Regions from separate parts of the Shewanella sp. FJAT-52076 genome, predicted to be linked through region 2. Evidence: predicted binding sites of a transcription regulator. Region 2 holds the regulator's gene; the other holds the start of a gene.
What was found. Region 2 encodes MetJ, which represses methionine synthesis genes. Its sites were predicted from a motif close to TAGACGTCTAGACGTCTA; they were not measured.
Positions count from the first base shown of each region.

Region 1: metH (methionine synthase) is a predicted target of MetJ. The motif match lies at 7,885-7,902, and genes of this name have one in related genera.

Region 1 is NZ_CP080415.1:882,953-898,242, forward strand. Features, by position in the region: gene K0H79_RS03810 (S9 family peptidase) at 1-414, opposite strand, end outside; gene K0H79_RS03815 (malonic semialdehyde reductase) at 763-1,398, opposite strand; gene K0H79_RS03820 (hypothetical protein) at 1,891-2,160, opposite strand; gene K0H79_RS03825 (NADAR family protein) at 2,266-2,694, opposite strand; gene K0H79_RS03830 (hypothetical protein) at 3,111-3,389, opposite strand; gene metH (methionine synthase) at 4,032-7,772, opposite strand; gene K0H79_RS03840 (histidine phosphatase family protein) at 8,049-8,768, shown strand; cobalamin riboswitch at 8,850-9,003, shown strand; gene K0H79_RS03845 (ABC transporter ATP-binding protein) at 9,102-9,917, shown strand; gene K0H79_RS03850 (iron ABC transporter permease) at 9,962-10,957, shown strand; gene cobT (nicotinate-nucleotide--dimethylbenzimidazole phosphoribosyltransferase) at 10,967-12,001, shown strand; gene K0H79_RS03860 (adenosylcobinamide-GDP ribazoletransferase) at 12,015-12,797, shown strand; gene cobU (bifunctional adenosylcobinamide kinase/adenosylcobinamide-phosphate guanylyltransferase) at 12,928-13,473, shown strand; gene K0H79_RS03870 (cobyric acid synthase) at 13,477-14,985, shown strand; gene cobO (cob(I)yrinic acid a,c-diamide adenosyltransferase) at 15,007-15,290, shown strand, end outside.
Region 2 is NZ_CP080415.1:3,723,511-3,738,800, forward strand. Features, by position in the region: gene metF (methylenetetrahydrofolate reductase) at 1-522, opposite strand, end outside; gene K0H79_RS16495 (bifunctional aspartate kinase/homoserine dehydrogenase II) at 697-3,090, opposite strand; gene metB (cystathionine gamma-synthase) at 3,104-4,264, opposite strand; gene metJ (met regulon transcriptional regulator MetJ) at 4,479-4,793, shown strand; gene K0H79_RS16510 (sulfite exporter TauE/SafE family protein) at 4,858-5,595, shown strand; gene K0H79_RS16515 (conjugal transfer protein TraF) at 5,614-6,807, opposite strand; gene nrfD (NrfD/PsrC family molybdoenzyme membrane anchor subunit) at 6,946-7,920, opposite strand; gene K0H79_RS16525 (4Fe-4S dicluster domain-containing protein) at 7,923-8,489, opposite strand; gene phsA (thiosulfate reductase PhsA) at 8,503-10,785, opposite strand; gene K0H79_RS16535 (cytochrome c) at 11,409-11,738, shown strand; gene K0H79_RS16540 (DUF3373 domain-containing protein) at 11,876-13,615, shown strand; gene K0H79_RS16545 (tetrathionate reductase family octaheme c-type cytochrome) at 13,656-15,071, shown strand.

The DNA.
Region 1 (15,290 bases), 1.5 Mb from region 2:
CTGGGCTTCGCCCGGGCCTGTCATCGGCAGCAGGTAAATCTGACCGGCGTCGTCTTTATCGCGCTTGCTGACAAAGGCGAGTGTGCTGCTGTCGGGGGAGAATACGGGCTCACTGGCGCCGAGGCCTTCGGCGGTGATGGGGCGCTGCTTGTTGCCGTTGCGGTCAAACAGCCACAGACGGGTGTAACCCTTGTCTTCTTTAACATCGAAACGGGTGACCGGCGCTATGATGTACTGGCCGTTGGGTGACACCACAGGCGAGCCGACTCGCTCGAGTTGCCACAGGCGCTCGACGCTGAGCAGCCGCTCGGAGGTGCTTGCAACTGTGTTGGTTGCAGTAGTGCTAGTGTCGTCAGCCGCGTTTGACAGCAGCGGAAACAGACAGAGCGCTGTTATTAAATGGATCTTGTTCATGCAATGGGCTCCAGGATTGCGCTATCCACAGTCGTTGGGAATTCACCTCTTGCCGAGGTTTTCCTCTCGATGCCCTGCTGTGGCGATATTCCTTGGGGCCACAGAAAGGCATGCCTCTTTTGTTAGCTACCGGTGTAAGCCGGATAAGAATCAAGGCGATATCAGCTTACGACACCAACCTTTAAATTTCATTAATCTGACTGACGGGCAGCTTGAAGCGAGAAGCGGCCCACGGCGTGAATGTTTGAGGCATTTTTAAGCCTAATGAAAGTCCAGCCTTTTGCTGAGTATCATAAGCTCTGCCGCTGCTGGTGAAGCAAAAGCGGCTCGCCTATCCACAGCACTTAATCAAAGTAGCTGACAGGCCTCGTCGAAACTCAGCCTCGGTTGCCTGGGATGCAGCTTGTTGCTGTCGCCATAGCCGAGATTACACAGGAAGTTACTGCGGGTGCAGCCAGTGGTGAAAAATTCCTGCTCATCGGGGTAGGCCTGCTGACCGGTAGCGAAAAATTCCTGATCCACCTTGGCATTATCGAAGCCGGACATGGGGCCGCAGTCCAGCCCCAGTGCGCGGGCGGCGAGGATAAAATACGCCCCCTGCAGCGAACTGTTGCGCCGGGCGGTAACCTCGGCGAGCTCCGGTGCCTTGATAAACATATCTTTCATTGCCGGATTGTGGGGCGCAAGCTTGGGTAAGCGTTCGTAAAAGCGCAGATCGTAGCCTATGATGGCGGTCACCGGCGCCGTCATGGTTTTTTCTACATTGCCCGAGGCCAGCGCCGGTAACAGCCGCTGTTTGGCAGCCTCACTGCGCAGAAATAGTATCCGCGCCGGGCTGCCATTGACGCTGGTGGGGGCCCATTTCATCAGTTCATAGATTTGCTTCAAAGTCTCATCGGAAACGGGCTTATCCAGCCAGTGGCCGTGGGTGCGGGCCGTGCGGAACAGGGTGTCCAGAGCCTCATCGGTTAACGGCGTATTCATAGGGTCCTCCTGCGTGCCGCCGGTGTATGCCCTTAAGGTATAAACCCCGACACGCCCCCTTGCCACGAACACCAGGCGAATGAAGCGCCCGTTTACTGAAATCCAAATGATTGCGCTGAGGCGGCCCAATCAGTCCCCTACAAAAAAGGTTTAATTGTCTTATTAATTCGCTACCACGGCTGCAACCGTCCGGCTCGGCGTACCCATCATGGTCGCATTCGGCGGCCTGTTACTGCTTGGCGAACCACTCAGCCTCAGACTCATCCTCTGCTCCACCGCCGTCCTCGGCGGCATCGCACTCGTTGTACTGAACCGCTCGGGGAAATAGCCTTTGTGCAGAAGCTCAAGTTGGGGCGCAGGAAGGCTATGCCTGTCCTGTCTCCTTCGTCAACGCTCAAAGCAGCCGCGAGGTGAGCGTCGAAGGAGCGAATCCAACAGCCCGCCGCGAAGCGGTGTATTTAGGGCCGTTTTGCTACAGCGAATTGTTAATTGCTAGAACTTGTCGCCAGCAGCGTATTTACCGTTCAAATTGAGTTTGATTTTCACATCCCAAAGTGCATAAACAAACACTTCTATTAAGTGTACAGCACCATCAACGACTATCTTCTTAGAAACAAACGGTGTTTTTTTATCTAAAGAGAAAAGGGAGTTGTCTTTAACGACTAACTCATCATCAACGAAGAGCTTTGCTCCACTAAACCAAGTGTTCTCGAACTTAATGGAAGTATTCCCTATAGATGTTTCTACTACTTTTCTAGGCACAGTATTTCCCTCTGTATGTGCAATTAACGCTTTGCTTTGCGGCGCGCGTTAGCGCGTCCGGTGGAGGCCACGCTTTTTGTGGCCGTAACGAATAACAGCAACTTGTTATATTTCATCGCGAACCCTAGCCAAAATCTTTCCTAGTTTATTTTGGCCAGTCCCATCTTGACCGCAACCCCAGTAATAATCACCCGGCGCATTCTCAACGATGTCTTGGGCTCCTGTAGACTTAAGTAATTCGGCGAGCATAGGATGGGTTTTGAATTTTTTCAGGACGGCTTCATACATAATGTTATCCTTAACTTGTTCCCAATCAGTTCTTATAGCTACTTTCCGGCTCCTGCCAAGTTCAGCAGCTATTTTGGGGGTATAGGCTGTTCTGATTCTTTCTTGATGCTCTTTATCCTCAAATTTTTGAGCCTGAAAGTAGTGTTCCACCGTGGGCCACCAAACCCCGTCCATCTCAACACCGAACTTTGAGAAGTTACTGAATTCGCCAAACTCATCTGTCTTTGTATAGAAAAAGATCGTCATGCTGACCTATGAAATATAACGCCCGCATAAGGGGCGACAAAACGTAGCGGCATTTGGTTTAAACTTGGGCGAAGCACAAAACTGAATGCCGTGTAGTTTTGGCGTACCAGCCCCCGCATTTCAGGGGGCGGCTTGATGCGTTTGTTATGTGAATAATGCACTTAGGCGGATAGGTGTCCCGCAACGACCCCGACTCCAGTAGCCCATAAACTTTCAACAACAGAGCTTAAAAATATACGAGTACGAGCTTTTAATGTTTTAACCATAGACACCTCCTTAATGCTGTCTTGATCCGATGGAACCAATCTAATACTTACGTAACGCAACACAAACAACAAAAGGGCTACAGAGCCAACAATCGTCATGGGGATTGCCAGTCCCCCACCTATTACCCCTATCGGCCTAAGAGCACTATTTTAATCACAGGTTTTGTAATATGACCGACCGCCGATCTTTTTAAACAAGACCTTGTTTTCGTCTTGTAAATGACGAGCAATTGTAGCAAAGAACCAACCCGTTTTATTATCAATTTTATTCCCTTGCGGGTATGCAGACTTATTTAACTCAAGCTGGTCCTTGATGTATGTAGCAGGAACCCAACCATCATTAAAGCCGGACTCTGAAGCCTGGATAAAGTCACAAACGACATTTGCCATCTCGTCAATTAAAGACTGCACTCTCAGTTTGTACTCCATAGTTCCTCCTATTCACATAACAGTTGTATAGTGCGCATGCGCATAATCTTACATCGGACCACTTAGTAAGATTTCACACAACACACTGTTTTTAAATTTGATTTTCAACTTAACAAAAATCGTTCTGGGTGGAAAGTGCGCATGAGCATGATTTGCGCTCGCTTTGTTTCGCGCAGCAGTTGTAAGCTGTTGAAATTCTACATGTTATAAAAAATGTTTCAGAAATAGTACGCAAGGACAGACTGATGCGGAACGCAAAAAACGTCATTTTTAAAATCATACTGTGGATCGATACAGTTTTGGTCGTTAGGTATCAACGCTGATTTTCTCTCGAGCGTAGGGGGCGAATCAGTCAGGACAGGCATAACACGGTTGTGGAAGGTTGCACCAAACACTGGCATATCCCCAATAGTGACCGTCGACAGCATGGATGCTGTCGTCGAGCTTACAGGGATGTACTTGCAGCGTGTCACGGATGGGGATTTGCGAAGGCTCACAGCCAGTGATGAGGCAAGGCAGAGATTGCAGTGAGTCATTAGGTAATTAGTGAACAAGGGGCTGGCAGCCACAATCGGGCGTCAGCCCAAAAAACAAAAGCCGCTCAATGCGGCTTTTGTTTTTATTTTTAAAGAGTGCCAACGGTCACTCTGGATCGTAGTCGAGCACTGGTGTTAACCACTTCTCCGCTTCAGCCACGGTCATCCCCTTACGGCGGGCGTAGTCTTCTACCTGATCCTTGCCGATGTTGGTCACGCCAAAGTAGCGGGCCTGTGGGTGGGCGAAGTACCAGCCGCTTACTGCCGCTGTGGGGTACATGGCGAAGCTTTCGGTGATATTGAGGTCAATGCACTCGTTGGGTTTGAGCAAATCCCACAAGAGGCCCTTCTCGGTGTGATCCGGGCAGGCGGGGTAGCCGGGGGCGGGACGGATGCCGCGGTATTTCTCGCGGATAAGCGCCTCGTTGTCGAGGTTTTCGTCGCTGGCATAACCCCAGAACTCTTTACGCACCCGCTCGTGCATGCGCTCGGCGAAGGCTTCGGCCAGACGGTCGGCCAGCACCTTGAGCATGATGGCGTTGTAATCATCGTGGTTGGCTTCAAAGCGTGCCAGATGCTCATCGATACCGTGGCCTGCGCACACCGCAAAGCCGCCGGTGTAGTCGGCCACACCGCTGTCTTTGGGGGCAACAAAGTCCGACAGACAGAAGTTATCGTTACCCACCCGCTCGATTTGCATCCGCAGATGATGGGTGGTCATCAGCACTTGGCTGCGGCTCTCGTCGGTGTAAAGCTCGATATCGTCATGGTTTATGGTATTGGCCGGGAACAGGCCAATCACCCCTTTGGCGGTAAGCCACTTTTCATCGATGATGGTTTGCAGCATGGCTTTGGCGTCGGCGTACAGCTTACGGGCCTCTTCGCCTACTACTTCGTCGTCGAGAATGCGCGGGAAGTGGCCGTGCAGTTCCCAGGCGCGGAAAAACGGCGTCCAGTCGATGCGATCGACCAAGTCATCCAGCGGATAGTCTTCAAACACCTGAATGCCAAGCTTGTTGGGCACCTTTGGCTGGTAGTTGGCCCAGTCGAGCTGGCAGCGGTTTTCCCGCGCCGCCTCGATGGAGACAATTTCCTTACGCTTGGCCTGTGAAAGGCGCTTTTCGCGCATCACATGGTATTCATCGTAGGTGGTCTTGATGGTGGCATCGCGGGTCTCATCGTTGATGAGTTTGCTCACCATGGGCACGGCGCGGGACGCATCCGGAATATAAATGGCGCCGTGGGGATAGTGGGGCGCAATCTTTACCGCAGTATGGATTTTCGAGCAAGTGGCGCCGCCGATGATGGCGGGAATGGTGAGCCCTTCGCGCTCGAAGGTTTTCACGTTATGCACCATTTCATCGAGGCTCGGGGTGATCAGCCCCGACATGCCGATGATGTCGACCTGCTCTTTTTTGGCGACTTCGACGATTTTCTCCACCGGCACCATAACGCCTAAGTCAATCACCTCGTAGCCGTTACAGGCGAGCACCACGCCGACTATGTTCTTGCCGATGTCGTGCACGTCGCCTTTTACCGTGACCATCAGCACTTTGCCGTTGCTTTGGCCGGCGACCTTTTCGGCCTCGATAAAGGGATTTAGATAGGCCACGGCCTTTTTCATCACCCGGGCGGATTTAACCACCTGGGGCAGGAACATCTTGCCCTCGCCAAAGAGGTCGCCCACCACGTTCATGCCGTCCATCAGCGGGCCTTCAATCACATCCAGCGGACGGGTGGCCTGCTGTCGGGCTTCTTCGGTGTCGGCGTCGATAAATTCGGTAATGCCTTTTACCAGCGCATGCTCAAGGCGCTTGTTCACCGGCAGGCTGCGCCATTCCAAATCTTCTTTTTTACCGGCACCGCTGCCAGCGCCGCCGCGATATTTTTCCGCGATTTCAAGGAGCTGCTCAGTGTTGCTTGAGTCGGCCACAGGGCAGGGCAGGTTAAGCACCACGGCTTCGACCCGCTCTTTAAGCTCAGCGGGGATATCGTCATAAATCGCCAGCTGCCCGGCGTTCACAATGCCCATGTCCATGCCTTCTTTAATGGCATGGTAGAGGAACACGGCGTGGATGGCCTCACGCACAGGGTTGTTGCCACGGAACGAGAAGGACACGTTGGACACGCCGCCGGAAATCATCGCATGGGGCAGGGTGGCCTTGATGTCGCGCACCGCCTCGATAAAGTCCACCGCGTAGTTGTCGTGCTCTTCGATGCCGGTGGCCACGGCAAAAATATTGGGGTCGAAGATAATGTCTTCCGGCGGGAAGCCGACTTTGTCCACCAGAATGCGATAGGCGCGGGTACAGATTTCAATTTTGCGGGCACGGGTGTCGGCCTGGCCGGTTTCATCGAAGGCCATGATGATGGCGGCGGCGCCGTAGCGCTTCACCAAAGTGGCCTGCTCGATAAACTTGTCTTCGCCTTCTTTAAGGGAGATGGAGTTGACGATGCACTTGCCCTGCACGCACTTAAGGCCCGCCTCTATGACTTCCCACTTGGAGGAGTCAATCATGATGGGCACCTTGCTGATCTCAGGCTCCGAGGCCACCAGATTGAGGAAGGTGGTCATCACCTCTTCGCCGTCCAGCATGCCCTCATCCATGTTGATATCGATGATCTGAGCGCCGTTTTCCACCTGATCCCGGGCGACATCCAGCGCGGTCTCGTATTGGCCTTCTTTAATCAGTTTCAAAAACTTGGCTGAGCCTGTGACGTTGGTGCGCTCACCCACGTTTACAAACAGGCTGTCGGCACTGATGGTAAGCGGTTCAAGCCCGGCGAGACGGCAGGCAACCGGGATCTCCGGCAGCTTGCGGGGGGCGTGTTTTTCAACGGCTTCGCGGATAACGCGGATATGATCCGGAGTGGTGCCGCAGCAGCCGCCGACTATGTTCAGCATGCCTTCGATGGCCCACTGGACTATGATGTCGGCCATTTCTTCGGGCGTTTCATCGTAGCCGCCGAACTCGTTTGGCAGGCCCGCATTGGGGTGGGCCGACACATAAGATTCGCTGATGCGGGCAAGTTCTTCCACGTAAGGGCGCAGCTCTTTTGGCCCCAGGGCACAGTTAAGGCCCATGCTGATGGGTTTGATATGGCGCAGCGAGTTATAAAAGGCTTCGGTGGTCTGGCCGGTCAGGGTGCGGCCGGAGGCATCGGTAATGGTGCCGGAGATCATCACCGGCAGGCGCAGACCAACCTCATCAAAAACCGATTCGATGGCAAACAGTGCCGCCTTGGCGTTCAGGGTATCGAAAATGGTTTCCACCATGATGATATCGGCGCCGCCTTCAATCAGAGCGGCGGTGGACTCACGGTAGGCGGCCACCAACTCATCGAAGTGGATATTACGGTAGCCCGGGTCATTCACATCCGGGCTGATGGAGCAGGTGCGGTTGGTGGGGCCAAGTACGCCGGCCACATAGCGGGGGATGCCGGTTTGGGCTTCCACTTCATCGGCCACTTCACGGGCGACGCGGGCACCAACAAGGTTAATCTCGGCCGAGATCGCCTCCATCTCATAGTCGGCCATGGCAACCGTGGTGGCGTTAAAGGTGTTGGTCTCGATGATATCGGCACCGGCCAGCAGATACTCGCGGTGAATGCCCTTGATTATCTCAGGCTGGGTGAGCACCAAGAGGTCGTTATTGCCTTTTACGTCACAGTGCCAGTTGGCGAAGCGGCTGCCGCGATAGTGTTCTTCCTCCAGCTTGTGGCCCTGGATCATGGTTCCCATGGCGCCGTCGAGGATAAGAATACGCTTGGAGAGATCCTCGTTCAGTCGCTGTTGACGGTTGTGGGCAAGCGCCCTGGTCGCCTGGGATAACACTGGAGTTGCCATAAAAAACACCTGCAAAGTACAAAAAAGTGACTGTCCTGTGTAGCCTAAGCCGGGTTGATGCCGCTGAAAAGGTAAAACCGGTACGGCGCCCGCTTAATTTGATTTGGACATTTATACGTATAGACGTCCATAATACGCGAAACTTAGCTTTAGGGGCAAGCGAAGGCTCAGGAGCAAGCGACGCGCCTGGCACCAGCAGTGAGGCCAGCCCCAGGTCTGGGTAAGACCTGAAAGAGGCCGCCACAGGACGCTGATATAAAAACGGGGTAGAGCAAGATGCACAGGCAAGACGCTGACGCTGTGGTGGCTGTGGAAAAGGATAACGCCAAAGCTCATGGGGACTCACTGGACGACAAAAGCCATGTCCAGATGTCACCCCTTGACATTATTTTCTGGCGCCATGGCCAGTGTGAAGATGGCGCCGTGCTGCGGGGACGAAGCGATGCCCAGCCCAGTGAAGGTGCCCTCATCGCCATTGCCGGCAAGGCCCGTGACATGGCGGTACCTGCCCGAATCATCTCATCGCCTTTGCAGCGCTGCGCGCGGCTCGCACAAGCCTTGCAGGCTGAAATCACAGCTGCACACCCCGGGAGTAATCCACCAGACATACTTTTTGAGCCTCTGCTAACCGAGATGGACTTTGGCGTCTGGGATGGGCAGTCCATAGCACTGCTCTGGCAAACCGCTCCAATGGAGGCATGGTGGCAAGACCCCTGGGCCATAACGCCCGAGGGCGGCGAGCCCATGCACGCCTTTGAAGCCAGGGTGGCAGAGGCGCTGCAAGGGCTGCTGGCACAGGCGCCGCTTAATGATGCCGGGCCACTGTGGGTGGTGACCCACGGCGGCGTTATCCGTTGCCTGATGGCCGCTATTTTGGGGGCGGGGCGGGCAGCGGGTTTTTATGGGGCATTGGAGCTGGATTACGGCGCCCGGGTGCACACCCGTTGGTACCGCACAAATGGTGGCTGGCAGGGGCGATTACTCTGGGGCAGCTGAGAATATTGCGCTTCACCCAGTCTTTTGGCCCTTTACCAGGTAGGTGAAAGGTCTGATAATCTGCGGACCGGAGTCACTGCTCCGGCCATAAATGCCAGGGGTGTCGGGGGCCAAGCCAACCCGACATGAAAAGGGAACCGGGGACATACCATAAGGTATCAGCCCGGACTGTGCCCGCAACTGTGTGGGGGAATTCCCCCGAGTCAGGATACCTGCCCCTGTGCTTCTTTTACTTTCCCTGTCCGGGCGGGTTACCCGGTGGAGTGATATGAGCCAAATTGCCATGCCCGTTCCCCAGAGGGAACCCGGGTACCTGTTTAATGGGGTAACACCATGACCCCGGCCATCGAAGTCAGCAACCTCTGCTGGCGGGTAGGGGAGCGGCCGCTGCTGGACGGCGTAAGCTTTGCCCTGTCCGGCAAGGGTATGTATGGGGTTATTGGCCCCAACGGCGCCGGCAAGTCATCCCTGCTGCGCTGCCTGTACCGCTATATTCGCCCGGACAGTGGCAGCATACTGCTCAATGGTCAGGACATTCACCTCTATTCCAGGCGCAGCTTTGCCCGCGCCGTGGCCGTGGTACCCCAGGAATTACCGCCCCTGTTTGATCTCTCCACCGAAGCCGTTGTTGCCATGGGGCTTATCCCCCACAAGGGCTGGCTTGCTGCCGACAGCGCCGCCGACAAGGCCGGCATTGTAGCGGCTCTCGCGGAAGTGGGGCTCGAAGGCTATGGCCGCCAACCCTTTGGCAAGCTGTCCGGTGGTGAAAAACAGCGGGCCCTCATTGCTCGGGCGCTGGTGCAAAAGCCGCAGTTTTTGATCCTGGATGAACCCACGAGCCACCTGGATGTGCGCTTTCAAATCGAAGTGCTGGAACTCCTCAAACGCCTGGATATCTGCGTGATTTGCACCATCCACGACCTGAACCTGGCCAGTGCCCTGTGCGATGAGCTGCTGCTGATGTCCCGTGGCCGCCTGGAAGCCTCGGGCACGCCTGAGGTAGTGCTCACCGAGGCCATGCTCGCCTCTGTATTTGGGGTGTGCACCACGGTAGAGCCTCACCCCCAGCATGGCCGTCCGCTCATCCATTACTACTATGGTTATGATGCACGCACCGCCCCCCAAGGCCGCAAAGAGGTGAGCCTGTGACTGCCCTCAAAGCCCTGTTAACCCCGCTCGGACGCCGGGAGCTGATGGTGCTGGCGCTTATTCTGGCCTGTCTGTTATCGCCGGTACTGGCCAGTATTTTTGGCGCCGTGGACATCGGCTTTCGCGAGGCCATGTCGGTGTACCTGCATGCGCTGATTGGCGAGCGCCCCGCCGATGTGGCCTATCTCGACAGCCGCATTCTGCTGGAGCTGAGGTTGCCGCGTATCCTCCTGGCCTTTGTGTGTGGCGCGGGATTGGCGCTCTCCGGCTGGGCGCTGCAACTGGTGACCCGAAACCCCCTGGCTGACCCTTATCTTTTTGGGATCAGTGCCGGTGCCAGCCTGGGGGCGATTGTGGTACTCAGCCTGGGAATTACCCACGGGGTGCTGCTCGCCATCGGCCTGCCGCTGGGGGCCTTTATCGGTGCCAGTGCCTCTGTGTTGGTGGTGCTCACCCTCAGTGGCTTTGGGCTGCAAAGCCAGGTGGAGCGCATGCTGCTTTCCGGGGTTGCCACCTCCTTTTTATTCGGCGCCCTCGGCAGTTTGCTTCTATATTTTTCAAGCCCCCAGGTGACGGCGTCGGTGATATTCTGGAGCCTGGGCAGCTTTGCCCGCGCCGCATGGGATCTGCTCTGGTTGCCCTGGTTGGTGTTTGGCGCCTTTGTGGGCTTTTTGCTGCTGGTTCGGCGGCAGCTCTTTGCCCTCAGTGCCGGTGATGAAACTGCCCATGCCCTTGGGGTATCCGTTGCCAAACTGCGCATTATCAGTTTGCTGATGTGCTCTTTGATGACAGCCGTGCTGGTAGCCAGCTGCGGTGGCATTGGTTTTGTGGGGCTGATGATCCCCCACATCACCCGATTGCTGTTTCCCGGCAGTCAGTCGCTGCTGATTGTGGCCATGCTGGGTGGACTTTTTATGGTGTGGGTCGATGTGATGACTCGCAGTTTACTGCCGCCACAGGAGCTGCCTGTGGGGGTGATTACTGCTGTGGTTGGCAGTGTGTTTTTCCTGACGCTGCTCTTTGGCCGCAGGAGTGAATAAGGATATCTGATGTTTGATATATCTCCCGTCAGCCGCGAACGGGATGAGCAAATCCAGGCGCGTATCGACGATAAAACCAAGCCAAGGGGCGCCCTGGGGGCGCTCGAACCCCTGGCGGCGCATCTGGCGCGGCTGCTGGGCGATTCGCCGGAAATTAAGCGCCCCGCCATGTTGGTGTTTGCTGCCGACCATGGCATTGCCAGTGCCGGTGTATCCATAGCTCCGCCTGAGGTAACTGCTCAGATGGTCGCCAACTTTGCCAGCGGCGGCGCTGCCATCAATGTATTTTGCCGCCAGCTCGGTTGGCAGCTTGAAATCATCGACGCCGGTATGCTCAGCGCGCCGCCAGGGGAGATGGGTGTGACCGATTGTCGCCTCGGCGCAGGCACAGGCCCCATTCACAAGCGCGCCGCCATGACCCTTGGTCAGGTGGAACATGGCCTCGCCTTTGGCCGTGAACGGGTGCGTGCCCACCACGCCGAAGGCACCAATCTTATTGCTTTGGGGGAAATGGGCATTGGCAATACCTCCAGCGCTGCCGCCGTGATGGCCGCGCTCATGGGGCTTGAGGCCAAAGACTGCGTTGGCCGGGGCACAGGGGTGGATGCAGCCACCCTCAAGCGCAAGCAGATGCTGGTGGAGCAGGCGCTCTTGCTGCATCTGGATATGCTAACCAGCCCCGAATCCATCCTTGCCTGTGTGGGCGGCTTTGAAATTGTCGAGATGACCGGCGCCATGTTGGGGGCTGCCGAGCTGGGAATTCCTGTGTTGGTGGATGGCTTTATTGCCACCACGGCCGCACTCGCTGCCGTGAACATGTTCCCCCAAAGCCGCGAATACCTTATCTTTGCTCATCGCTCTGCAGAGCGTGCCCACGGGCTGATACTGGCGCACCTTGAGGCCGAGCCGCTGCTTAGCCTGGATATGCGTCTCGGTGAAGGTACGGGGGCGGCATTGGCCCTGCCACTGGTGCAGGCTGCGGCTAATTTTTATCGTGAAATGGCGAGCTTCAGCGACGCCGGAATTACAGATGTAACGCCTTAGGGCGGGAGCAGTTATGTCGACCTTTAAGCGTGAACTTGAGTTGTTTTTGTTGGCGCTCACTTTTTTTACCCGCATTCCTGTGCCGGTAAAACTCGATTACAGCGGCGAAGGCTTAAACCGCGCCAGTCGTTACTTTGGCCTGGTGGGCACCCTGGTTGGGCTTATCGCCGCCCTGGTGTTTTACCTGACCCAGTTTATCTTTCCTGCCTCCGTTGCCGTGGTGCTGGCCATGATTGCCACTGTGCTGCTCACCGGCGGCTTTCATGAAGATGGCCTTGCCGATACCGCAGACGGTTTTGGCGGTGCCTTCGAGCGGGAGCGCAAGCTCGAAATCATGAAAGACAGCCGGGTCGGATCCTATGGTTCTCTCGCGCTGGTTCTGGCATTACTGCTTAAATTTCAGCTGTTAAGCGAACTGGCACTCTACTCGGTTTCCAGCGTGGTGGGTGGTCTGGTGCTGGGGCATACCTTAAGCCGTGCCTTCGCCGCCAGTATTATTTTCAACCATACCTATGTGCGCGAAGATGCCGAAAGCAAAGCCAAGCCCCTGGCTCAGTCGATGCATTGGGATGAAGTGCTGTTTTTAGTGCTCAGTGCCGGGGTGATTTGTTTGCTGCTTACCGGCGTGGGCGCGACGCTGGTGATACTCATCACCCTCTTTGTGGCCCGCAGCCTGCTGGCCCGTTGGCAGTCACGCCATATCGGTGGCTACACGGGAGACACCCTGGGCGCCTGTCAGCAAATACTCGAGCTGGTGGTCTATCTGGTACTCCTGCTGCTGTGGAGTCAGTCGTGAGTGTGCCTGTCATCGCCCGGTCAAACACTGCTGTAGGCTACTCAGTGTGCGCTTATTCGCTTAAGGGCGCCTGTCAGACAATGCCTGAACTTGAAGTCTGTTCAGTGCTCCTGCTGCTGTGGAGTCAGTCATGATCCATCTGGTTCTCGGTGGCGCCCGCAGTGGCAAGAGTCGTTTTGCCGAGACTCAGGTTGCCCGGGTTTCGCACCGAGGGATTTACCTTGCCACGGCCACTGCGGGGGATGATGAGATGGCGGCCCGTATCGCCCGTCACCAGCAAGACAGGGCAGAGGCACACTGCCAATGGCACCTTATCGAAGCGCCGCTGGATTTGGCTGCGCAGCTCAGCGCCTTGTCCGGTGAGACACGGCCGGTACTGGTGGACTGCCTGACGTTATGGCTGACCAATCACCTGATGGCAAAGCCTCAGAAGATGACCGAGGCACGTAAGGAGCTCCTGAAAGCCATTGGAGATTTTCGTGGACAGCTGTGGCTGGTCAGTAACGAAGTGGGCTCAGGCATAGTGCCTTTGGGCGAACTCAGCCGCCAGTTTGTGGATGAAGCGGGGTGGCTCAATCAGGCCATTGCCGCCATCGCCGACAGGGTGACCCTGGTGGTGGCCGGGATGCCGCTGGCGCTGAAAGGCACCGCCATCAACGCTGAAATGGGAGGATAACCCATGGGCGCTTCTACGCTGATGATCCAGGGCACGGCCTCGGATGCCGGTAAAACCACCTTGGTCGCCGGGCTTTGTCGCCTGCTGGCCAGACAAGGCCTGAAGGTGGCGCCCTTCAAACCCCAGAATATGGCCCTCAACAGCGCTGTGACCGAAGACGGCGGTGAGATTGGCCGCGCCCAGGCGCTGCAGGCCGCAGCCTGTGGGCTGAAAGCCCATACCGATTTTAATCCCATATTGCTCAAGCCGGGCTCAGACACCCGGGCGCAGGTCATAGTTCATGGCAAGGCGCTCACGTCCCTCGAAGCATCGGCCTTTTTCGGCCCCGAGGGCAAGGGATACAAGGCCATGGCCATGGATGCCGTGCTGGAATCTTTCAATCGTCTTCAGCAGTCCTTCGATTACCTGCTGGTGGAGGGCGCCGGTAGCCCAGCCGAAATCAACCTGCGGGAAAATGACATCGCCAACATGGGTTTTGCCGAAGCGGTGGACTGTCCGGTGATTTTAGTGGCCGACATTGATAAGGGCGGCGTGTTTGCCCAGCTGGTGGGCACCCTGGCGCTGCTGTCAGAATCAGAGCAGGCGCGCATCAAGGGCTTTGTGATAAACCGCTTCCGCGGAGATATCAGCCTGCTGCAGCCGGGGCTGGATTGGCTCGAGGCCCATACCGGCAAGCCCGTGCTGGGTGTGGTGCCTTATTTGCACAACCTGTTATTGGACGCCGAAGATGCGCTGGTGCCCTATCAGCAAGTGGGTGCTGATTCCGACGCCGGGTTCCGGGTGAGGGTGCTGGTGTACCCCCGCACCAGCAATCACACCGACTTTGATCCGCTGCGGCTGCATCCGGGGGTGGATTTTGATTATCTGGATATTCAGAGTGCCAGCCCTGATGCTCTGCAGGGCGCCGACCTTGTGATACTGCCCGGCAGCAAGAATGTGCGCGCCGATCTCGAATGCCTCAAAGTCAGGGGCTTTGACTCTGCCCTTCGAAAGCACCTGAGGTACGGCGGCAAACTGATGGGCATTTGCGGTGGTTATCAGATGCTGGGGATAGAAATCGATGACCCCGACGGCATAGAAGATGCGCCCGGCAGCACTGATGGGCTGGAGCTTTTACCCCTGATCACCGAGCTTGAAGGCACCAAGGTTTTGGCCAATGTTTCGGGAGAACTTAGCCTCGGCGAGGGTGCCGTGGCGGTAAGCGGCTATGAAATTCACTGTGGCCGCACCACAGTGCTGGGACAGCTTACAAGGCCGCTGTTTTTGGTGGACGACAATGGCAACCCTGCCAGCGACCGGGGCTGCATCAGCGACGATGGCGCCATCTTCGGCAGCTATCTTCACGGCATTTTCGATACCCCGGCGGCGCTGGATGCGGTGCTCGCCTGGGCTGGTTATCGCGGTGATGGCCGGGGCTCGTCGCTGGAGGAACACAGAGAGCAGCAGCTCGACCGACTGGCGGATACTCTGGCTGAGCACCTGGATATGGCCAGGCTCAATTCTCTCTTTTAATGACGCTATCAGGACATTTGGATGACTGAAATCAAGGCCGAGCGCCACAAGGCAAGGCAACAAAAGGTAAAGGAAGCCGTGGACGCCAAGGTGGCCGCCGCGACCATTGAGCGGGGCGTGCTCATGGTTATCACAGGTAACGGCAAGGGCAAGAGCACCGCCGGCTTCGGCACTGTTGCCCGCGCCGTTGGCCACGGTAAAAAGACCGCCGTAGTGCAGTTTATCAAGGGCGGCTGGGACTGCGGCGAGCGTAACCTGCTTGAAGGTGTTGGCGTGCCTTTTGAAGTCATGGCCACGGGTTTTAC
Region 2 (15,290 bases):
CGCATCGATTTTTCGCTTGAGATTCACCAAATCCGCCTGCGCATTGGCGGCCTCCGGGTGCACTTCGGGATAGGCGGCCACCGAAATATCAAAGTCGGCAACACTCTTCAGCAAACGAACCAGATCGGCGGCAAAACGGGTTGGTTTAGGGCTGCCGGCAGGCAAGTCTCCACGCAGCGCAACAATATTACGAATGCCCTGATTCCAGTAATTTTTGGCCAGTGCCAACAGCTCTTCATCGCTGGCGTCCACCAGGGTCAGATGCGGGGCCGCAACCAGTTGGGTTTCTTGCTGGATACGCTCAATCACGCCGTGGGTACGGTCACGCACGCCTGAGTTGGCGCCGTAGGTCACAGACACAAATTTGGGATTCAGCGGCTCGAGACGGCGGATGGAGTTCCACAGGATCTGCTCCATCTCAGGGGTTGAGGGTGGGAAAAATTCGAATGACACATTGATATCACCAACCTCAGCCAGATTCTGGTTCAGTGAGTTTGCGTGTTGTGCGTGATGAAATGCCATTGATAACTCCCTCAATTCTTCAAATGGACGTTTGGACGTCTATATGGCTATATACTAGAGATTCCCGTCTCTAAGTCAAGTTAAAAAATGGCCCGATCTTGCCCTTTTTGCGAGCAGAAGGCGGAAAAAACACAGGGACTCAAAAGAGTCCCTGTTATTCAACACGTTATAAAATCAGTCCTGCAAGAGATCCCGACAGATCTGCACCAGATCAGATTGAACCGCCGCGGCTGTTACCTCACGACCGGCTCCAGGCCCCCTGATAATCAATGGATTACCCTGATAGAAAGTACTGCGGATCACAAACACGTTGTCACCCGGGGTGAGATTGGCATAAGGGTGGGCCTTATCAACCCACTGCAAACCTACCCGTGCCGTTAACTGACCACCGGCTCTGTCCAGTGCAGCGATATAGCGCAGCACCTTGCCCTCGGCCGCGGCAGCTGCCAAGGCATCAGCCATTGGGGTATCGAGTTCATCAATGCGGGCAAGAAACTCATCCAGCGGCAGCTCCGCCAGATGCTGCGGCACAGGGGACTCCACCTGAATATCGTCCAGCTCCAGATCCAGGCCGATTTCCCGCGCAAGGATTAGCAGTTTGCGCTGCATATCGCGACCGGAAAGATCGTCCCGCGGATCCGGTTCAGTGATACCAAGGCCACGGGCCTCAATCACCAATTCAGAAAACGGACGCTGACCGTCATAGTGCTCGAAAAGCCAACAGAGCGTACCGGAAAAAATCCCGCCCACAGCCTCAACGCTGTCACCACTGTTATGTAAATCGTTAAGCGCATGCTGCACCGGCAAACCGGCACCGCAGCTGGCGTTGTAGCGCCAATAGAGACGACGGTTACCCAACTGCTGCTTGAGATCGCGATAGAAGGGTAAGGGACCAGAGCCTGCCAGCTTGTTGGCACTGACCACATGAATACCACGGGCAAAGAACTCCGGGTACTGCAAGGTCAGGCTGGCACTGGCGCTGATGTCCAGCGCAACCAACTCATCGCAATTAAGGGTCGATAAGGCATCGAACAACTGCCCGTATTGCCAGTCGGTAGCGTATTCCTCGAACTCGGTTTTCCAGTTGTCCAGGTGCACACCTGCGTTATTGATGTAGGCGCGGGATGAACTGACCAGCCCCACAAGCTCAATACGCGCCTCCAGCTCACGGCACAGGCTGCTCTGCGCCCGGCGAAACAGGCTGACCCAGGCTTCGCCGATGTTGCCCACCCCAAGGAGGATTACCCCGATGCGCTTGCGCGGCCCGGCGCAGCGGCGGTGCACCTTTTGCGTGAGCAGGTTTACCTGGGCCTTGGGCACCAGGGTCACCAGACTCAGGCTGTCATGATACAAAGGCTTGGCCTCGCGGCTGAGCAGGCGGGCAAAACTCTTGCGGTAAAGCACCGCATCAGCGCTCACCAGTGCCACCAAACCAAAATCGTCGCTGATGGATACATCGCCCAGACCATATGCCTCAGAGTTGGCCTTTAAAAAGGCGCTGACCTGCTTTTGATTTTCCGGGGTATATGCCAGCTCCAAGCCACCACGGGAACCCTGCCAGCTTGCCAGCGGTGTTAACCCAGAGGCAGACAAAGTTGCCAACAGGGCATCGGCGTCGACCTGAGTCGTGAGGCTAAAGAGCGCCACTTCAGAGAGGTTAGTCACCACGGGAGCACTGGCCTGAGAGCTGGTTGGAGCAACCAGGGTGAAGTCGGTATGGGGGGCATAGCTTGAGCGCACCGCCATGCTCACCTGGGTGTTAAAAAGGGGCTGCAGTGTGCGGCTGTGCAGCACGGGGGAACCCAATCGCGCCAAGCGGTCGGCCTCAGCAAGAGACATGCTCTTGAGCAGCTTGGCATCGTTTATCTTATTCGGGTCGGCGTTAAACACCCCTTCCACATCGGTCCAGATGGTGACCCGTTCGATATCCGCCAGACTGGCAATCAGGGTCGCAGAAAAGTCAGACCCATTGCGGCCCAGCAGCAGGGTTTCACCGGCCGGGTTGGCACAGATAAAGCCAGTGATTACGATGCGTTCGTTTTCATGTTCGGCCAGCATGGCGGCCACTTTTTCGCGGGACTCCTGCTCGCGAATATTGGGCACGGCACCTTCATCTGCCACCAGTATGCTGCAGGCATCCACATGGCTTGCCGCTACGCCGGATTCACGCAACAGCGCCGCCATCAGCCTGGCGGACCAACGCTCGCCAAAGCTCACCACATGGCTGGTTTGATAGTCGTTGAGCGTTTCCAGTGACAAGAGGCTGATCAGCTGCGCCTTATCGGTGGACAAACGCTCTCGCAGATAGCGGGCCTGCTCGGCACTCAGCAACTGTTCAATCAGGTTTTGCTGATAGCTTATCAGCACCTGCAATTCTTCCTGCCACAGCGCTTTGGCATCACGCAGCGAAAGCAGCTTATACAAAAAGTTGGTGGTTTTACCGGCGGCGGACACCACCACCAGGTCGTCGCTGTGGCCCTGGGTCAACAGGATATGGGCCACGCGGCGGTAACAATCGGCATCGGCCAGACTGGAGCCACCAAACTTATGCAAATGACAACGCGCCATCACTGACTCCTATTCAACAGGCTGCTACGGCAGCCAGGCCGGCTTGGATATCGGCCACTAAATCTTCTGCATCTTCAATCCCCACCGACAGGCGCAGCAGGGTGTCTTTTATTCCGGCCTCGGCGCGGGCTTCCGGCACCATGGCTCTGTGGGTCATAGTAGCGGGCACGGCAACCAGCGACTCAACGCCGCCCAGGCTTTCGGCCACACTGAAGTGCTGTAAGGCTTCGAGGAAAGCCACCACTTCTTTTTCGCCCCCCACCAGCTCAAAACTCAGCATAGCGCCAAAGCCTTTTTGTTGCCGTGCGGCTATCTCATGGCCCGGGTGGTCCGCAAGGCCCGGGTAATACACCTTGCTCACCTGGGGGCTGTTTTTCAGTACTTCCACTATGCGCTGGGCATTGGATTGATGCTCGCGCACCCGTACGCCCAGGGTACGGATACCACGCAGGGTGAGATAACTGTCAAAGGCACTGCCGGTAAGGCCCAGGGTGTTGGACCACCAGTGCAGGGTCTCGCCCAGTTCGGCATCTTTGGCAATCACGGCGCCGCCCACCACATCGCTGTGGCCATTGATGTACTTGGTAGTGGAGTGAATCACTATATCGGCGCCCAAAAGCAGTGGCTGCTGCAAAATGGGCGACAGGAAGGTGTTGTCCACCACCACCAGGGCACCAACTTTGTGGCTGGCAGCACTGATGGCCTGAATATCCACCACCCGCAGCAGCGGATTGGATGGGGTTTCGAGCCATACCATGCGCGGCTTTTGGGCAATCACGGCCGCCAGCGCAGCATCGTCGGTCTGGTCGACCACGGCCAGCTTAAAGGCCCCTTTTTTGGCGAGGTTGGTAAAGAGGCGATAGCTACCACCGTAACAATCGTGGGGCACGACCAGGAGATCGTCCGGCCCCAGCAGGCTGGTCACCAGGGTAATGGCGGCCATGCCGGTGCACGTTATAACGCCAGTCGCACCCTGTTCCAGCTCGGCCAACGCCTCGCCCAGAATACAGCGGGTCGGATTACCCGAGCGGCTGTAGTCGAATTTGCGCGGATTCTTGTGGCCATCGAAGGAATAATTGGTCGATAAATAGATGGGAGGAACCACGGCACCGTGCTGGGTATCGCTCTCTATGCCCTGACGCACCGCTATGGTGGCTGCTTTGCGCTGTGTCATTTTGTACTCCTCCGAGGTTACCGCACGGAAATAAAGATGTCTGGATGGCTAAATTTACCTAAGCACCGGCAACAGGTCAATAGGCATCAAGACGTTTAGACGTCTAAACGTAAGAAAATCTGTTGATGTTTAGGGTGATTTCGCAGCAATAATTTGACTGTAGTTTGTAAGGGTTTAAAATCTCCTGCGAATTTTGGAATAAACAGGTGAGTCAATGACTGAGTGGAATGGCGATTACATCAGCCCCTATGCTGAGCACGGCAAAAAGAATGAGCAAGTGAAAAAGATCACCGTGTCTATTCCTTTAAAAGTGTTGAAGATCCTCACTGACGAACGTACCCGTCGCCAGGTGAACAACCTTCGTCACGCCACCAACAGTGAACTGCTGTGTGAAGCTTTTTTGCATGCTTACACCGGCCAGCCACTGCCAAACGACGATGATCTGTCCAAGGACAAACCCGACTCCATCCCATCAGAGGCGAAAAAACTGATGGATGAGATGGGCATCGAATGGGAAGACATGGAATAACTCTCCCAGCTGTATATCACAAGGACCCGAATGGGTCCTTGTGTCGTTTCTGGAGTCGCTTTTGATGTTTCCCGATCTCATCACCCTGGTCCTTGCCCTGCTGATTATCTTCAGTGGTGCCCTTATCCAAAGCCTGATTGGCTTTGGTCTTGCCGTGGTTGCCAGCCCGCTGCTGTATCTGGTTGAACCCGAGCTGGTGCCCGTGCCCGTTATTCTGATGGGCTTCTCCATTGCCCTGCTCACTTTGCTCAGGGAACGCAGCGCTCTGGAGTTTGCCGGTCTGCAATATGCCCTGCTTGGACGCATTCCTGGGGGCATTCTGGGTGCCAGCCTGCTGCTGATGGCCCCACAATCCATACTGGGACTCGCCATTGCCGTGATTGTGGCGCTGGCCGTGATGCTGAGTCTGATGAAAATCAGCGCTCCCATCAATCGCCTGACCCTGTTTATCGCCGGCACTGTGTCCGGCGTGTTTGGCACCATAGCCGCCATTGGCGGCCCACCGATGGCGATTCTGCTGGCCGGTAAAGACCCCAATAAATTCCGCGCGGCCCTGTCGGCATTTTTTATCTTCAGCTCATTGATAGCCTTGAGTATCCTGGCCTTTGCCGGATTGGTTACTGTGGCGCAGCTCCAATGGTCAGTCATACTGTTACCCGCGGTATTTTGCGGCTACTGGGTGGCGGGTCGGCTCCTTGGGCGGATCGATAAACAAAAAACCAGAGTCGCTACCCTGGTTCTTTGCTCAATCAGTGCACTGGTGCTGGCGACCAAGTCACTTGTGGTATTGCTGGCCAGTTAATGCGGCGACGGTGCTGCTTTAAAAGTGATAGGAGCTTTGCAGCACAGCGCCCAGGGTGTCTTTATCTCCCCACATACCGGCCAGATCCAGCTTGAATCCTGAACCTATCTGAAAGCCGGTACCGAACGAATAGAGATCGGCCGTCATATCATTGAGATCCTGACGGTAACCCACCCGCAGCGACAACCAGTCCAGTGCATGCCATTCAGCGCCCAAACGCCAATATTTGGTGCCCTCAAGACCGACAAATTTCTCGTTGTCCATCAAGTCCAGATCTGAACTCAGCTGCCAATTGCCGCTTTGAAACGCGGCGCCAATGGTGACCATGGGGCCTACCCGGAAAGTTGCACTAACCCATTCAGACTCTATGGTATCCAGCTCACGCTCAATCAGGTTGCGGCCCACCAGCCCCAGGGTCAGTCCTTCCATGGGCATCAAGGCAATACCGGCATCCAGGTTAAAGCCCGTGTCATCGTTGCGATAGTCGTCGCTGTCGAAATCACCGGCATCGAAGTTGTTGGCACTGACGGCATAGTTAAAACTGTCGAGCCGCTGCAGTTTGGGGGTCAGGCCCACGGTCACGGGCATATTGACGATGGATAACGGCAAGCTGACCGAAAGCGCCAGCTCAGACGAGGCACCGGCAATCACCCGTCCCTGAGAAGTTAAATCCTCCAGCGCTGGTGGCGCTTGTGGGTCCAGGGCTTCCAGAAGCTGGATGTCGGCATCACTGATGTCCGCTACGGCAATGCCATCGAGGTAACTGCGGTAATACACACCCCAACTAATCCCCTTAGTGGGCATGGCAAAACTGAATCCTATGCCTGCAGAGGCATAAGCGGTATTGCCATCCAGCCCCCGTAAATCACCCAGCAGGGCCTGGCGAAAGCTGTCGATGGCATCCACATCCCCTCCGTCGATTGCCGCATCCAGGCCGTCATAATTATCTTCGAGGGTATCGAATTTATCGGTCATATTGTCCTGGTCAGAGACCTCGGCTCCAAGCACAGGAATCAGCAGCCCAAAGTCCCCTTCTGTGTAACCGGGCAAAGACAGGAGTGCTGGGTTCATCCAGGGGGCCGCCTCCAAACTGGCCGACGCCACCCCCGTGCCGCCCAGGGCGTCACTTCGGGCTTCAAATACATCCTGGGCAGCAAAACTGTATGGACAGAGTATCATCCCCAACGAGGCGGCGATGAGTTTCATCTTCATCCTGTTCTCCCTGATTTTTCTGTTTTTGACCCGGCAACGATCTTTTAAAAGCTTAGTTCAGCGTGGAACAACGCGCTGAAATATCATCATAAAAAAAGCCCGCATTGGCGGGCTTTTTTGGTTAATCGATTCGAGCAATCAAGACAGATAAGATTGACCGGCGTAAAGGATGAAATGCCGCAGTGCAAGCACCCCAATCAGGCTGGCGCAGGCCGCAGTTACCATGGCGCTGCGACCATGTTTACCGCTGAGGCGCATCAGCAGCGGCACCCCAAAGCCGATAGCCACTACCCCAATCCAGAACACCGATGCCCAGAGTCCGCCAGAGAGGGATGCCAGGGCCGCCGCCGCTGCGCCACCTTTGAAATACAGCGCAGTAAACAGCATAAACAGGAACAGCATTTCCATGCCCATCACCGGAAGTTCAAAGGCGTGCTGCCGCTCAAGGTCGCCAGAGTGGTCACCCGAAGCCTGGCTGCCATGCTTATCGCCACCAAACATCAGTACTGCCAGTAAACTGTTGGCCGCAGCTCCCGCCGATAAGCCAGACACCAAAAACAGCGCAGGCAGCACCGCGGTATTGAGCATAGGATAGGCATTCATCGCAGAAATCAGGAAACCGGTATAGGCCCCCACCACCAGCGACAGCAAAAAGAGCGCACCTTCCAGCATGCCGCGAAGCTTACCAAGGCTATCGGCAAGGCCGGTGAGGAAGCCCAGGCCACACTTTGGCAGCTCATCTTTGAGCACCACCAGCGCATAGGCAAAGGTCAGCGGAATGTAAGCCAAAAGCGCTATCACCCCAATCGACATCACCGAGCTTAAGTTGTAGTTAATCAGGATCAGCCAGAAGTGGAACGGCTTGGTCAGGTCAAACACCAGACACAGCATCCCAAGGCATATGGCGATGGGCGCAATCAAGGCGGCGGCCTTGAGCACGGCGCTTTCACCACGGCTCTGGCCGCTGCCCTGGATTTGGCCTCGATACCAGCGCAGACCAATCCCCATCAGCAAACTGCCCGCCGACAAACCGGCCATAAAGAGGTACACCGCAATCACCCAATGCCAGGTAATGCCGTCGTACTGACTCATATCACCCCAGATATTGTTCATAATCAGATACCTCCACGCTTGGCTGGAATACGGTACAGCCTGGGTTTGGTGCCAAGATGTGTCTTGTCCTGATAGCTCACCTTGGTGGCCAGCAGTTTGGACACCTCGCTGGCAGGGTCGGCTGCATCACCGAAACAGAGTGCATCTGTGGGGCACACTGTGACACAGGCGGGTTGTTCACCCCGGGCAAGACGGGTTTCCTTACAGAAGTTGCACTTGTCCGCGACCCTGGTTTCAGGGTTCATAAAGCGCACCTTGTAGGGACAGGCGGCCACGCAGTACATGCAGCCCACGCACTTGTCGGCCTTGATGGACACAATGCCATCGTCACCAACATAGGCGGCGCCGGTTGGGCACACCTTGACGCAGGGCGCATCCTCACACTGCTGACACGACACCCGGTTGTACTTGAAGTGCAAATGGGGCGCCTCACCAAAGGGGCCTTCGATCCGCACCTGCAAGCGGCTAACGCCATCGGGTACCTGATTGATGCTGCGGCAAGCCACGCTGCAAGCCTGACAGCCGATGCACTTGTTCTCGTCGTGCACCATTACGTATCTTTTGCTCATAGTCCGGGCCCCCTTATGCCTTTTCCAGGATCACACCCGTGGTGTGCACGTTCATGCCGCAGATAGGCGCCGTCACATTGGGCAGCAGGTTTCCACAGTGGATGCCCTTGCCGCTGGCGCGCACCAGCTCACGGTTTTTCGAACCAAAGCCCATGTAAGCAAACACGGTATCCGGGCGGATGCCCTTGGTGACCAGCGCCTTGCCCTCTTCCACGCCCACGCTGGATTTAAGCCGGATAGCATCACCATCCTTGATGCCCAGCGCCTCGGCAGTACTGGGGTGCACCCACACGGCGTTGTCCGACATCAGGTTGGCCAACATGGGGATATTGTGGGTAGCACCATTGGTGTGCACCGCCACCTTGCCCTGAATGAAGTAGAGCTCATTGGGCTGTTTTAAGGTCACGGGCCGGTATTTGATGCCGCCGCGGCCCGGGGCCATGGCTTCCACCTTGGGACTCACCAGCTCAATCTTGCCGCTGGGGGTTTTGAACTTGAGCAGGCTGGCGTAACTGCCGTCTTCATCCGCGGTATGGGCACCGGGATAGGCCGCCACAAAGTCCTGCACCATGGACTTTTCACGCAGCATCAGCGGCTTGCCATAGCTGACAAAGCCCTTTTCCTTGATGTGATTCAAGAGCGCCACATCCTTGTTGGCCTGCAGCAGTTGCAGGGTTTCCATGGTCTCCCAGGGGTAGTACTTGTCCATGCCCATCTCAAGACCCAGCTCGCGGAAGATTTGCCAGGACGGCTTGGTGTCGCCAATCACGTCCACCACCCGCTGACGCACATAGTAGCCGGGGCTCTTGCCGGACTTGTCACTGATCTCTTCGTCACGCTCAAGGTAGGTAGACTCGGGCAAAATCAAATCGGCCCAGGCGGCGGTTTCGCTGATATACACATCCACCACCGCCACAAAATCGAGCTTTTTCAGCGACTCAACCACCTTGGCGCGGTCAGTCATGGTTTGCATCGGGTTGGTGCGGCACATCACCCAGCCACGCAGCTGATAGGGTTTGGCCTCCAGGGTTGCATCGATAACCGACTGATAAATACCGCCTTCGCTCCACATCATGGCGTACTGCTCATCGACCTGATCGATACGCTTTGCCGTTGGCTTGGGCATGTCGGCCACGCCGGGTTTACCCAGCACTGGCGCTACGGCTTCACCGGCAAGCTTGTTGTACCCGGCCGCCTTCTGGCCAAAGTAGATACCGCCCTTGCGCTCAAAGTTGCCAATCAGCACGTTGGCCGCGTACAGGGCCCGGCGCATATCAAACTCTTCCGGGGTGAAGGTGGCGCGGTGGCCAAAGTCCACCACCGCATGGGGCGCGGCCTTGGCAAATTCGCGGGCAATACGGCGAATGTCTTTGGCAGGTACATCGGAAATGGCTTCTGCCCACTCGGGGGTATAGGCGCTGACTTCGGCGGCAAAGGCCTCGAAGCCTTCCACGTAGCGCTGGATAAAGGCCTTGTCGTAGAGGTTTTCGCTAATCAGCACATGGCACAGCGCCAGCGCCACCGCCACATCAGAGCCGGGACGAATGGCGTACCATTCATCGGCCTTGTCGGCCACGATGGAGAAGCGCGGCTCAAACACCACCAGCTTGGCGCGCTTGTCGGTTTGCGCCTTCATCATGGCGCGGGTCTCGGACATATTGATGCCTTCGTAAAGGTTATGGCCGAAGTTGATGATGTATTTGGAATTACCCAGATCCCGCTTCACCTTGCCACCGAACATGGCTTTGGCGGCCACCACATAGGCGCCGGGGCAGGTAGATGCGTGGGTAAAGGTATTGGGGCTGCCAAAGGCCTTGGCGAAGTGAAACAGATGGCCCGACAGCGAGCCTGATTTGGACGAGAAGGCCACGGCTTCGGCGCCGTGTTCGCGGCGAATTTGCTCAAGCCGCTTTGCGAGGATACCGTAGGCTTCGCTCCATTCAATCTCCTGCCACTTACCTTCACCGCGCTCGCCGACGCGTTTCAGGGGTTTTACCAACCGTTGTGGGTCATACAGCAAACTATGGCCAGCACCACCGCGGGCACACACCTTGCCGCCAAAGGATTTGGCTGCCGCGTTGCCTTCGATATACACAGCCTTTCCATCCAGCACCCGCGCCGAAATTGGGCAACGGGTGGAGCACATTTCACAAATACTCGGAATGGCTTTTTCGCTGCCACTGAGGGGCTGTGCCCCCATGGCCGCCAGCGTCCCCGGCAATGCCGTAGCCAGGGCACACCCCGCCCCGGCCGCACCGGCACCTTTGAGAAAGTCGCGCCTGCAGAGCTCTATCATGGTTTCCTCCAAATGCCCAAAGGGCAGAATGGGATTAGCGTTATCGTTCTTCTGTGGCGAATGACAGGCATTCACCGGCTAATGCCATTGTCTGCAGGGCGTATGGGCAGAGATATTGTGGAAAACCACATAGCGCGCCCCTTTGTGATGCAGGCAACACTAAAAGTCCGGGCTGCTGTCAACAGACACCCTGGTGAAATCGGGTTTGAAAGAAAACGGGATAGATTGACTCTCGTTTGAGGTGGGCTCATTGAACCTGACAGCCCAACCTAAAGTACCCAAGAGGATCATCAAAGCAGTGAATTCGACGCCAAGACACCCCTAAAGAGGTAGTTAAGTGGAAGGGGATATTCAAAAACGTCACATAGATCACACACATTTAACCAGTGTTTCTAGCCAAAGATTAGTAAGAGCTAAAATTTAAAAGTATTATTTTTCATAGCACTAACAAACATTCATTAGATTTTTTTCAATGAAATTTTTATCAATTAGATAAATTTCATGAATCTGATCCACTTCAAATTTCTCTTTATCGTCCTTTGTTAAATTTTAGCCAACAGGAAATGAGGGAGCCCGGCTCCCCGTTCAGGGAAGAAAACCAGCCAACCCGCGAAAGGAAGATGATGATGAAAACCACCCACTCCATTGGCCTCGGACTGCTCCTTGGCCTGATCCTCGGCAGCAGCGCTATGGCAGCCGATGGCGGTAATCCCAAGAAAGGCAAACACCTGTACAAAAAAGAATGCAAAGCCTGCCACAGCAAAGGTGACGCAGCCGGAGAACTCACCCCCATGAGCAAGACCATGGCCCAATGGGACAGATTCTTCGAAAAGGATATGCACAAGGGCAAACCCGAAGTATTCCAAAAGCTGTCTGAGCAGGAACTGAAAGACGTACAGCAGTTTCTCTATGACCACGCAGCCGATTCGGACCAACCGCAGACCTGCGGTTAACCCGGAGCGGTTAAGTCTCGCCCGCCTATAACGGGCAAACACCAGAAAAATATTCCCGGGTTGCGGGACACATGGGGCAAGCCCCAGGGCCTGTTACAACCCAAATTCGACCGGCGTGACCGGTCAGGAGCGTGAGTATGCGTACCCTTATCTCTCTGGCAGTGGCAAGTGCACTGGGATTCACTCCCCTGCTGTTTACCCCTCAGTCGCTGGCTGCAGACAACACGGCAACAAGCGATCAGGCAAAAATCGAGCGGCTGCAACAAAAAATTGATGAGCTGTCGGAAGAACTGGCTGACCTCGATACCAGAGTCAATAAAACCGAGCGCCACACAGCGCTGGACCGAATTACTTTCAGCGGCGATTTTCGCACCAAGGTGCACTCGCTGCACTACCGGGATGTCACCTGGAACCCCGGCATCAAGATGAACTTTGATGACTTCGGCCGCCGCGCCATGACCGGTGAATACGGCGATCCCATGGATCCGACCTCTCCGCTTGGCAAGATGATGGCCGCCAATCCGGATATGGCCGCCGCCTTTATGGGTGGACAGCTCTCCGGTGTAATGCCCTGGGCCCTTGGCAGCACAAACACCTACGATATCGACAACGACCTTTTTTACACCACCCGTCTGCGCCTCGATATCAAGGCCAATGTGTGGGAGAACGTGAACTTTGCAGGCCGCCTGTCCATGTACAAAAACTGGGGCGACTCTACCGGTGTACAGGTATTTGATTCCTGGCGTTCTTTCTCCATGGACGGCACAAACTCCGGCAATACCAGCGGCGACTGGCTGCGAGTAGAGCGTGCGTATTTCGACTGGAAAAACATCGGTGGCAGCGAGTTCTATCTGTCCATCGGTCGCCGCCCGTCCACCTATGGCCCTCCTTCACATATCCGCGAAAACGAACAGCGCGGCGGCACTCCTTCTGGCCATCTGGTGCACTTTAACTTCGATGGTGCCACCCTGGGTTATAACCTGGGTGAAATCACCGGTATCGAAGGCCAGGTCGTACGCTTCTGTTACGGTCAGGGCTTTGAATCCCAATGGGGTAACGGTGAACTCTTTGGCAACCTGGTCACAGAAGACACCCACCTCGGCGGCTTCAACATTGACGTCATCAACGATGGTAACCACTTCGTGCAGCTGACCCTGTTCGGCGCCAAGGACATCAACGATGGCTTCAAGGGCTCCATGGCCTTCCCCAACGAACTGGCGGCGATTTTCGCCCCCACCATGTACCAGGACATGCAAAAGTTCGACAGCTTCAACTTTGTTACCCGGGTACAACCCAGCGGCGTGATTGGTGACATGTTCCTGGGCGGCCTCGGTTACGTGTATGAATCCGATGAGGATTTTAAAGCCTTCGCCTCCCTCGGCTGGACCCGCGCCGAGTCAAACGGCAATGCCGGCATGTTTGGTGGTCTGCTCACAGACGCGACCTTTACCGGCAAGGTCAGCGCCGATGGCAGCGAGCTGATGATGGTGCCTCTGGCCGCCGAGAGTGATGCCGCCCACGACGGCTACGGCGTTTATATCGGCATGCAAATGCCCGCCCCCTTCGGCAAGTTTGGCCTTGAGTATAACTACGGTTCCAAATACTGGAGTCCCTTCACCCAGGCCCAGGACGACCCCATCGGCAGCAAGCTCGCCACCCGTGGCCATGTGGTCGAAGCCTACTACCTGTTCGAGGTCAATCCCCGGATGTTTATCAAGCTCGCGGGCCTTTACTACGACTACGAGTACACAGGCTCTGGCACCCCGGTTGGCGCACCTGTGAAGGTGGATGACGTAATGGCCGGCAGCGCCGTGTCCCTGCTGCCGGTGGTGGATACCGCCGTAGACCTCAACGCCTCACTCACCGTGAAGTTCTAACCTCATCAGGCCCCGGCACTGCCGGGGCAGGAGTTTGACCATGAGAACAGTTTTCTCCCAATGGGCCCTCGCCCCCCTGTCCGGCATGATGCTGCTGGGCAGCGGCATGGCAATGGCCGACAATCCCCACAAGGAAGCCATCGAAGGTCCCTTCGCCTCAGGCACCGAGGTCACCCAGCAGTGTCTGGCGTGCCATGAAGATGAGGCCCACGATTTTATGAAAACCTCCCACTGGAGCTGGAGCCTGACCCAGGAGCTGCCCGGCCGCACAGTGGATCGGGGCAAGAAGAACGCCATCAATAACTTCTGTACCTCCATCGCCGGTAACGAGCCACGTTGCACCAGCTGCCACGCGGGTTACGGCTGGAAGGACAGCAGCTTTGATTTCTCCGATGCCGCCAAGGTGGACTGTTTGGTGTGTCACGACACCACGGGCACCTACATTAAAGATCCCGCAGGCGCAGGTGAGCCACTGGCCAAGGTGGATTTGGAAAAAGTGGCCAAAAACGTCGGCAAGCCGGTACGCGACAACTGCGGCAGCTGTCACTTCTACGGTGGCGGCGGTGATGCGGTGAAACACGGGGATCTGGACTCTTCCATGGCCTACCCCGACAAGGCCACCGATGTGCACATGGATGCAGATGGCAACGACTTCCAGTGTCAGGCATGCCACACCACTGAGTCCCACGCCATCAGCGGCAATGCCATGGGTGTGTCTCCCGGCGGTATCGACCATATTGGCTGTGAAAACTGCCACGAAAGCGCGCCGCACAAAAACAAGAAAATCAACGAACACACAGCCACCGTGGCCTGCCAGACCTGCCACATCCCCTTCTTCGCCCGTAACGAAGCCACCAAGATGAGCTGGGACTGGTCGACGGCGGGCCAGGACAGGGAAGAAACCCTGGACGAGTACGGCCGCAAGACCTTCCAGAAGAAGAAAGGCAGCTTCACCTGGGGCAAGATGGTTAAGCCCGCCTATGCCTGGTACAACGGCAAAGCCGGTGCCTATATGGCAGGCGACCCCATCAAGGCCGATGAAGTGACCCGCCTTTCCTATCCCCTGGGCGATATTCAGGATGCGGGCGCCAAAATCTACCCCTTCAAGGTGCACACAGGTAAGCAAATCTATGACAAGAAACACAATATTCTTGCCACTGCCAAAACCTACGGTGCCGGCGGCTACTGGACCGAGTTCGACTGGGATAAAGCGGCCAAACTGGGGATGGAAGCCAACCCGACGCTGAAGGCCAAGGGGATAACGTACAGCGGTGAATATGGTTTTGCGCCAACTGAAATGTGGTGGCGAATCAACCATATGGTGTCGAAGAAAGAGGAAGCTCTCAAGTGTAATGCCTGCCACAACGGCGGCGACCGCCTCGACTGGAAGGCCCTGGGGTACGAAGGTGACCCGATGAAAAACAAACAGGGTCCAAGACACACCAAGAGCAAGTGACGCAATCGCTCACTGGCGCCTCAAGGGGCTGGGTAATCCGGCCCCTCACATGCTTCACCCTTGCACCGGGGATAATCGGCGGCATCTTTGCAACAGATTCCAGGCATTCGCTCCTGCCTGAACCGGTTCTCTCTGAGTACCGGTTTTTTTATGGGACAAAGCCACCCCAGTGGACAGCCTCAAAAAGTCACAACAATCCGGGACTTGAAGATAATTAGG